2 regions of the Weizmannia sp. FSL W8-1119 genome follow, and region 1 is predicted to be linked to the other one. Evidence: predicted binding sites of a transcription regulator. Region 1 holds the regulator's gene; the other holds the start of a gene.
The links. Region 1 encodes NrdR, which represses ribonucleotide reductase genes. Its sites were predicted from a motif close to AACACNATATATNGTGTT; they were not measured.
Positions count from the first base shown of each region.

Region 2: a site for NrdR is predicted at 1,593-1,610, ahead of NSQ19_RS08315 (vitamin B12-dependent ribonucleotide reductase). Genes of this name have one in related genera too.

Region 1 covers NZ_JBBOZL010000001.1:1,973,782-1,978,766, reverse strand. Annotated here, with positions in the region: gene ytaF (sporulation membrane protein YtaF) at 33-674, shown strand; gene coaE (dephospho-CoA kinase) at 691-1,293, shown strand; gene NSQ19_RS09735 (glyceraldehyde-3-phosphate dehydrogenase) at 1,426-2,463, shown strand; partial or broken gene NSQ19_RS09730 (benzoate transporter) at 2,561-3,049, shown strand; gene nrdR (transcriptional regulator NrdR) at 3,255-3,713, shown strand; gene NSQ19_RS09720 (replication initiation and membrane attachment family protein) at 3,728-4,985, shown strand, end outside.
Region 2 covers NZ_JBBOZL010000001.1:1,698,255-1,703,239, forward strand. Annotated here, with positions in the region: gene NSQ19_RS08315 (vitamin B12-dependent ribonucleotide reductase) at 1-1,500, opposite strand, end outside; gene NSQ19_RS08320 (lipoate--protein ligase family protein) at 1,846-2,682, opposite strand; gene NSQ19_RS08325 (rhodanese-like domain-containing protein) at 2,929-3,315, shown strand; gene gcvPB (aminomethyl-transferring glycine dehydrogenase subunit GcvPB) at 3,351-4,811, opposite strand; gene gcvPA (aminomethyl-transferring glycine dehydrogenase subunit GcvPA) at 4,801-4,985, opposite strand, start outside.

The DNA.
Region 1 (4,985 bases):
ACTGATAGCAGCGATGCAAAACGGAAGGGGCGATGGCCGTGGGTTTCCGGCTTTCGATTTTGCTATTGGCATTGGCGGTCAGCATGGATAATTTCAGCACCGGTTTTACATACGGGCTGCGGAAGATGAAGATTCCGCTTAAGTCCCTTCTCATCATCGCCGTTTGTTCGGGGGCCTCTTTATTTCTTTCCGTGCTGTTCGGGAAGAGCCTGCTCCACTGGATTCGCCCGGAAACGGCAAACCGGATTGGCGGCGTGATTTTAATTTTGATCGGGGGATGGGTGATGATCCAGTTTTTCCGGTCAAACGACGAAAAAGAAGAAGAACCCGGGGAAAAAGTCGTGCTCAACTTTGAAATCCGCTTTTTGGGCGTCGTCATCCATATTTTGAAAAAACCGACGAGCGCGGATTTTGACCGTTCCGGGGCCATTACCGGAATCGAAGCGGTCATGCTCGGGATTGCGCTCTCGCTCGATGCATTTGGCGCCGGGATCGGTGCGGGCATCATGGGCTATTCCCCGTTTCTGCTCAGTTTCCTTGTTGCCGGCATGAGCTTTTTGCTTGTCTCTTCCGGCATCCGGCTCGGCATGCTGTTTTCCCGGCTGCAATGGATCCGGAAAATTTCCTTTATACCAGGTGTTCTCCTCATTTTGATCGGTATATGCAAGTTTTAACAAGGCAGGTGGGAATATGGCAAAGATTATCGGCTTAACAGGCGGGATTGCAAGCGGCAAAAGCACGGTGTCCAAGATGCTGAAAGCAAAAGGGTTTACGATTGTCGATGCGGATATTGCCGCAAGAAAAGTTGTCGAACCCGGCGAACCGGCATATGAACAAATCATTGAAGCGTTCGGCGAAGGGATTTTGCTGGAAGATCTCACGATTGACCGTAAAAAACTCGGGGCACTCATTTTTGCGGATGAAGCACTCCGGATGAAACTGAACAGTATTGTCCACCCTGCAGTCCGCGCCTGGATGACGCGGGAAAAGGACCGGGCAATTGAAAATGGGGAAAAAACCGTCTTTCTGGATATCCCGCTCCTGTTTGAAAGCCGGCTCACCTATATGGTTGAACGCACCATCCTCGTTTACGTGGATGAAGAAACGCAATTAAAGAGATTAATGGCCCGCAACGGCCTTTCAGAAAAAGAAGCGCAGATGCGGATCCGGGCGCAGATGCCGCTGAGCGAAAAAAAGGCATTGGCGGATGCGGTGATCGACAACAATGGCAGCCCGGAGGAAACAAAGCAGCAGCTTGAAAAAATCGTGTCAGATTGGCAGCTCGTTCCATGATGGGGTACATCATGGTTTTTTTTATACAAAAATAGGGAAATAACGCTACATAACTTTTAAAATATGATATACTAATTGATGAATAATGGATTAAAAGTATGTCATTTATTATTCGAAGGAGTTGTCTGCACTGTGGAAACAAAAATTGCGATTAATGGCCTCGGCCGCATCGGCAGGATGGTTTTCAGAAAAGCCATGATGGATGACACTTTAAATATTGTGGCGGTGAATGCCTGCTATCCGGCGGAAACACTGGCACATTTGATTAAATATGACACCATCCACGGCGTATTTTCGGGGGAAGTGGAAGCGGAAGAGGGAGAGGAAGCACTCATTGTAAACGGCAAACGCATCCGGCTTTTGGCGGAGCGTGATCCGGCCCGGCTGCCATGGGGGAAAATGGATATCGATGTGGTGATTGAAGCAACGGGAAAATTTAATGCGAGGGAAAAAGCCGCGCTCCATCTCCAGGCAGGCGCGAAAAAAGTGCTGCTGACAGCACCCGGAAAGAATGAGGATGCCACCATTGTTTTAGGGGTAAATGAAAACGTTTTAGATATCGAACGGCATCATATTATCTCGAACGCTTCCTGCACCACAAACTGCCTGGCGCCGGTCGCGAAAGTGCTTGATGAACAATTCGGGATTGTAAACGGCCTGATGACAACGGTCCATTCTTATACGAATGACCAGAACAATACCGACAATCCGCATAAAGATTTAAGGCGTGCCCGGGCCTGTGCCGAATCGATCATTCCGACGACAACCGGGGCGGCAAAAGCGTTAGGCCTTGTCCTCCCGCAGCTGAAAGGGAAACTGCACGGCATGGCGCTGCGCGTTCCGACCCCGGATGTATCACTGGTGGACCTTGTCGTCGATTTGAAAAAAGAAGTGACGGCAGACGAAGTGAACGATGCATTTAAGGCGGCGGCGAAAGGTTCGCTGAAAGGCATTTTGGACTATACAGAAGTGCCGCTCGTTTCTTCCGATTATACGACAAATCCGTATTCGGCCATTGTCGACGGCTTGTCCACGATGGTCATGGAAGGGCGCAAAGTCAAGGTATTGGCCTGGTACGATAATGAATGGGGCTATTCTTGCCGTGTCGTACAACTGGCGCAGCTCGTCGCAGAAAAAATGGAAGAGACCGGAAAAATCAATATTGCCTGACACGAACGGAGCAGAACCAGCCTGCTCCGTTTCCTTTATCGGGTAATTGTTGAAAACGGCTGGAACAGGGAGCCTAAACGCTGTTGGCCAATAGATGAATGATTTAATCGCTTTCCGGGCGCTGCTTGTTCCGCCTGTTGATGAAGAACACCTCGGGATTGATATCGGATTATCCGGCAGTGAACTGGCAAAAGTCATCTATCAGGAAATTTCCGTTGTGCTACCGGCGTATCGCGGCAATCGTCTGCAAAAAATACTCGCCGGCGTGATTATGGAAGAACTCGGGAAGGAAGGCCATTCCTTCCGCTATATTTGCTGTACGGTCGCGCCCTTTAACATGCCCAGCTTGAAAGATAAATTTGCACAGGGCATGCAAATTGCGGCCCTGACCGAAAAATACGGCGGCCTTACGCGCTATGTATTCGTGAAAGACCTGTACGAACCGGTTCCGCCTGCCTGCCGGGAAGTCACCCCGATCCCGATGAATGACTTCAGCGCGCAAAAAGAAAAACTTGCCGCCGGCTTTCGGGGAATTAAAATGGAAGAAAAGGAAAACAGGCTGTGGATCCACTACGGCCGGAAGTAAAAAATGGCGGTTCATAAAACGTCAGGGATCCTTTATGGCGGCGGAAGGAAGCCCGAGGCCGGCATTCGGTGCCGCAACAGGTACAGAAGCTTTCCAAAAACGTGCGGGGTGATTTTTCATCCCGTTTTTCTAATGGCAATCTGTTGTCTATTCGCCTTCTTTTATATATGATGGTAATAAGAATGTATCAGAACGGGGGGTTCATATGAAATGTCCGTCTTGCCATAGCAACAATACGCGTGTGATCGATTCAAGGCCGGTCGACGAAGGCCGTTCCATCCGCAGAAGGCGTGAATGCGAAGACTGCTCTTACCGCTTCACCACGTTTGAAAAAGTGGAAGAAACCCCGCTCATTGTCGTGAAAAAGGACGGCAACCGCGAAGAATTTAACCGTGAGAAAATTTTGCGCGGGCTGATTAAAGCGTGTGAAAAACGGCCTGTGTCGCTGGACCAGCTTGAAAAAATCTCCATGGAGATCGAAAAAGAAATCCGCAGGCAAGGATATACAGAAGTCAGTTCCACCCTGATCGGGGAAATGGTCATGGACAGGCTGTCAAAAGTGGATGAAGTGGCCTATGTCCGCTTTGCTTCCGTTTACCGCCAGTTTAAAGATTTGAATGTTTTTCTCGATGAACTGAAAGAACTGCTCAACAAGAATGCTTAAACGGAGTGCCTTTTATGAAACAGATATGGAATGAAATACAGCCGGCTGACCGTTACCGCGCATCGTCGAACGGCCTGCTCCAGGATTATGATCAAAAGGTCATTTCGCTCCTGTACCAGCCGTTAATCGGGCCGCAATGTTACAGCCTGTATATGACACTGTGGAATGAAGTGGAAGTCGGCCGGCTCTGGTCTGAAGACTGGAACCATTACCACCTGATGAGCTTTTTGTCCATGAATCTGTCCGAAATTTACGAAGCCCGGCTGAAACTTGAAGGCATCGGGCTTTTGAAAACATATATGAAACAAACGGACGACATCCGCATGTTTATATACGAACTGCAGCCGCCCCTGTCCCCGGAACAGTTTTTTAACGACGGTTTGTTAAATGTTTTCCTGTACCGGCAGCTCGGCAGGACACATTTCCTGCGGTTGAAAAACTTCTTTTCCGACCGTGCCGTAGAACCGGGCGAGTACCGGGACATCACCCGCTCATTCCAGGATGTGTATGCCGCAAAAATCGGCCCCGAAGTGCTGAATGACGCAGAAGCGCAGCAACTCAGCCGGCTGGAGGAAAACCGCCGCTATATCGAAAAAAACGCCGCCCCGGTCATTAAAATCGAAAACACCCATTTCAATTTTGACCTTTTATATGCAAACTTGCGTGACGACCTGATTCCGCTGCGCGCCATCACGCCGGAAGTAAGGGAAGCGATTGTCAAGCTTTCATTTTTATACGGTTTAAATGAACTGGACATGAAGAAAATTTTACTCCAGGCATTGACGGCGGACTTGGAAATCCGGGTGGAGGATTTGCGGAAAATCGCGCGCAGCTGGTTCCAGATTGAGCATCATGATGAACTGCCGCGCCTTGTTGACCGTTTCCAGCCAGAAACGGATGCGAAAGAACAAAAAGAGCCGGAAAACGATGAGGAGAAATTCCTCCGCTACCTGGAAACGACCTCTCCACGGCAAATGCTCATCGATTTTTCAGGCGGCAGCGAACCGGCGAAAGCAGATCTTGCCGCCATTGAAGAAGTCATGTTTGCCCAGCAGCTTCCCCTCGGGGTTGTAAATGTATTGATCCAATATGTTTTATTTAAAACCGATATGAAACTGTCGAAAAATTATTTGGAAAAAGTGGCCTCCCACTGGGCGCGCAAAAAACTGAAAACCGCTAAGGAAGCGATGGCGTTTGCCAAAAAAGAAGACCGCCAGTACAAACAATGGCTGAACAATAAAGAGAAAAACGGCACCGGACGGAGAAAGCCGG
Region 2 (4,985 bases), 280 kb from region 1:
GACCATTTTTGCAAGATTGACCGCTGCGAGGTTGCAGACGGAATAGGGCGCGAGCGGTTGCTCTCCGCAAGGATTCGTTGCGACGACTTTCTGGCCGTATGCTTTTGCGTTTGTCATGTCGTTGGCGTTGTCGATAAAGAAGACGCCCGGTTCCGCCGAGTAAGTCGCGCAGATGTTAATCAAATTCCAAAGTTCTTTTGCTTTGATTTTGCGGTAGACGCGCACTTTGCGGCCGAGTTTTTCCCATTCGCGCACATCGCCGATTTTATGCCATTCTTCATTATATATGCGCATTTCTTCTTCGCTGTAATTTTCCACATCCGGAAATTTCAGTTCGAATTCTGCGTCTTGCTCAACGGCTTCCATAAATTCTTTTGTGAGGCAGACGGAAATATTGGCGCCGGTTAAAAATTCCGGATTATGGACGGTGTAATGCCCGCCTGTTGCCAGTTTTTCTTCCGCCTCTTTCATGACTTCGTCCGTAAAGCCGCCCTGTCCCGGAATATGTTTGTAGTTCACAATCCCATGGTACATTTGCCTTTCCATTTCGGAAAGCGGCGTGAATTTCAATTTGTCGTGGGCTAGCTTGCGGATCCACTCATCGTTCGTATTTTCGATCAGGAAACGCAAAATCCGTGGATTCTGCATTTTCGAAATGATAAATTCGACAATGTCCGGATGCCAGACAGCCAGCATGATCATTTGCGCTCCCCTGCGACTGCCGCCCTGTTCGACCAGGTGCGTGAGTTTGGCGATGTCATCGAGCCATGAGACAGAGCCGCTTGATTTGCCGTTGACGCCCCTTGCCAGCGTATTGCGCGGGCGCAGCGTCGAACCGTTTGTCCCAACCCCGCCGCCGCGGCTCATAATTTCCATCACTTGTTTGCGGTGTTCGGAAATGCCTTCCCGCGAATCCGGTACAAACGGCATCACATAACAATTAAAATAAGTAACTTCCGTTTCCGACCCTGCGCCGTAGAGGACGCGGCCTGCCGGGATGAAGTTTAAGTTTACCAGTTCATTGTAAAACTTCCCAAACCATTCTTTCCGTTTCTCTTCTGTTTTTTCCACTGCCGCTAAGCCGGTTGCATTCCGTTTTGCGATTTGTTCGTAGTAGACTTCAAGCGGCTTCTCAATGATATCAAGCGGCCTTTTGATGACCCCTGTTTCTCTTTCATCCGGGTGTTCCAGCGCCTGGCGATAATCTTCTTCAATTAAGACTTCCGCTTCATTTTTTTCCCAGTCGATTTCTTTGATGACGCCGAGCCCCCTGGCCGGAAATTTCGGGTCTTCTTTAATCGTGAGGACAACAAAATCGCCCTTGCCCAATGTGACTTTTTCCGTGTCTTTAAACGCGTATCTGTCAATCATGACAAGCCTTGAAACGCCTTTGTACGTGATGTTCATATCCGGTGTAATCGGATGGACCTGCGGAAATAAGCGGATATCTTCGTTCAGCTTCTCCACATCCCATAATTTTTCTGTCGAAGCAACAGACATAACGACAACTCCTTCTCTATTTCTCCATGCAAATTCTCTGGTGGTTCTGCCTCCTTTAAAATAGCACACCGCAGGCAAAAATTGCAAGCAAAAACACTAGATATTGTATTGGTATTCTGTTTTTATATACCATATATTGTAGTTAGGTCAAACCTCTTTCTTTTTGTCAAATAAAAAAAAGAATAAGACATGCTGAAAATGCGAGAAATCCCCCGAAAAAGCAGGCAAATCCGGGCGTAACGAAAAAATTTGCCGCTTGCATCAAAAAAGCAGCCATAAAAAGCGCGGCACAAAAGGAAATAGCGAAAAAGCATGCCTCTGGCCGCTAAAAAAACAAATGTTCATTTATCTCTTAAAATTCCATTCATCCGACCTGTACCGCCTGTCTGCCAGTTCTTCCACATACGCCTGTTGCGCCGGCGTCAAGGTGTACGGTTCCAGCCGGATGCCGAGCCCTTCTTCAAACCCCTTATGGAAAGCCTCTTTTGCTTCCCCGTATGTGACGGGAACGGTGCGTAGTTCATTGATTGCAACCGCCTTCTGCTTAAAACTCCGCTGCATTCTTTCCCTCACCCTGTCACTCGGATATTTAAACAGGCTGAACAGCTTCTCCTCATCCATATCGAGCAAAATCGAGCCGTGCTGCAAAATGACGCCTTTCTGCCGCGTCTGCGCGCTGCCGGCGACTTTTCTCCCTTCCACGACCAGTTCGTACCAGCTCGGCGTATCAAAACAAACCGAAGAATGCGGGGATCTTAGCGCCTCCCGTTCTGCTTCCGTCCGCGGCACCGCAAAATACGCCTCAAGGCCGAGCGCACGAAATCCCCTGACAAGCCCTTCCGAAATCACACGGTAGGCTTCCGTGACCGTTTTCGGCATATCCGGATGCGCTTCCGATACGATCACGCTGTAGGTCAGCTCGTGCTCGTGCAAAACAGCCCTTCCCCCTGTCGGACGCCGGACAAAGCCGAGCCCGTATCGTTTTACCGCTTCGAGATCGATTTCCTGTTTTGCCCGCTGGAAATACCCAATTGAAAGGGTGGCCGGATCCCAGCCGTAAAAGCGGATGGCGGGCGGGATCTCCCCTTTGCTGTGCCAGTCGAGCAGGGCCTCATCCAGCGCCATGTTAAAAAACGGCGGACAGTGGCCTGAATCTACAAACAACCAGGTTTCTTTTCCCATATGAACCCCTCTTCTTAAAAATATCACTTTACCAGTTTACCAAAAAACGACGAAAAACGGCAAAGCCCCGCTCACGTTTGTGCCGGTTTTTCCGCTAACATTAAAAACTCAAGGGCTACAGGCTTTTCAGGCGGAAAAACTGAAAAAATAGCGGTGACATGGCTTTCTGAAAAAAAGATTTTGATTCAGAAGCGCAACACGAATATAATAGTAGATAGCGCATCAGGTAAGAAAGGGGGCATGCAGATGTCACAATCGTGGTACACAGTCATCATTGTTATTGTTGCGGTAGCGGCGTATACACTCGCCAGATACTACCGGCAGAAAAAAATCCTGAAAAGCTTGACGGAAGAAGAATTCAAGGCGGGTTACCGCAAAGCGCAGCTCATTGATGTGCGCGAACCGAATGAATTTGCAAACGGACATATTTTAGGCGCCCGCAATATTCCGCTGTCTCAGCTGAAAATGAGATTAAAAGAGATCCGGACCGATAAACCGGTTTATTTATATTGCCAGAACGGGACGCGCACCGGGCGCGCCGCTGAAATGCTTTATAAAAACGGCTGCCGCGACCTTTACCAGTTGAAAGGCGGCTTTAAAAACTGGACAGGCAAAATCAAATCAGGGAACTAAAAAAATGCCGCGGCTTTGCCGCGGCATTTTTCCTTTTATTTTTTCACATAACGCAAAACCGGTTTTCGCGCCGCCCGCGTTTCATCCAGGCGTTTGACAATGGTTGTATGCGGGGCTTCCTGGACGATTTCCGGATTTTCCTCCGCTTCTTTTGCGATTTGGATCATCGCATCAATAAAGGCATCCAGCGTTTCCTTCGACTCGGTTTCCGTCGGCTCAATCATCATGCACTCTTCCACGTTGAGCGGAAAATACACGGTTGGCGGATGGAAGCCAAAATCAAGCAGCCGCTTGGCGATATCAAACGTCCGCACCCCGAGTTTTTTCTGGCGCCTGCCGCTTAACACAAATTCATGCTTACAATGGCGGTCATATGGTAGGTCGTAGTACGGCGCCAGCTTCCGCATCATATAATTGGCATTGATCACCGCATTCTCGGTCACTTCCCGCAAGCCGTCCGGCCCCATTGAACGGATATACGTATAGGCCCGGACATTGATGCCGAAATTGCCGTAAAACGGCTTCACCCTGCCGATTGATTGCGGCCGGTCTTCATCCAGATAATAGCGGCCGCCTTTTTTCGCAACAACCGGCACCGGCAAAAACGGGACCAGCTCTTTTTTGACGCCGACCGGACCCGAACCCGGGCCGCCGCCGCCGTGCGGGCCTGTAAATGTTTTATGAAGATTCAGGTGGACAACATCGAATCCCATATCGCCCGGGCGCGCCTTCGCAAGCACGGCATTCAGGTTGGCGCCGTCATAATACAGTTTGCCGCCCGCCTCATGGATAATTTCTGCAATTTCAAGAATATGCGCTTCAAACAGCCCGAGCGTATTCGGATTGGTAAGCATGAGCGCTGCGGTATCTTCCCCGGCAATTTTTCTTAAGTCGTCGAGATCCACAAGCCCTTCTTCATTCGACTTCACAGTGACCGTTTCGAAGCCGGCAACGGTCGCGGAAGCCGGGTTGGTGCCGTGGGCGGAGTCGGGAATGATCACTTTTGTCCGCTTTGTATCCCCGTTTGCTTCATGGAAAGCGCGGATCAGCATCAGCCCGGTCCATTCCCCGTGGGCGCCGGCAGCAGGCTGCAAGGTCACTTCATCCATGCCAGTAATCTCTTTTAAATGTTCCTGCAGGTCATACATCAGCCCGAGCGCCCCCTGGACGGTGCTTTCATCCTGAAGCGGATGGATATGGGCAAATCCCGGAAAGCGCGCAACCGTTTCATTGATTTTCGGATTGTATTTCATCGTGCAGGATCCGAGCGGGTAAAAACCGGAATCGACGCCGTGGTTGTTTTCTGACAGCTTTGTGTAGTGCCGCATTAAATCCAGTTCCGACACTTCCGGCAGTTCCGCATCCTGTTTGCGGATGTATTCAGGCGGAAAAAGGCCAGCAGCATCCACTTCCGGCACGTCCATTTCCGGCAGGCTATACGCGATCCGGCCTGGTTTGGACCGTTCAAAAATCAGCGACATTTCTTCATTTGCCATAGCACACGACCCCCATTTCTTCAGCCAATTGGTCAATCTCTTCTTTTGACCGCAATTCCGTCACGGCAATCAGCATGCAACCGGCAAATTCCGGGTAATCCTTGCCCGCATCATAGCCGCCGATGATTTTTTTCTGTAATAAATGTTCATTTACTTCTTGAACGCTTTTTGGCA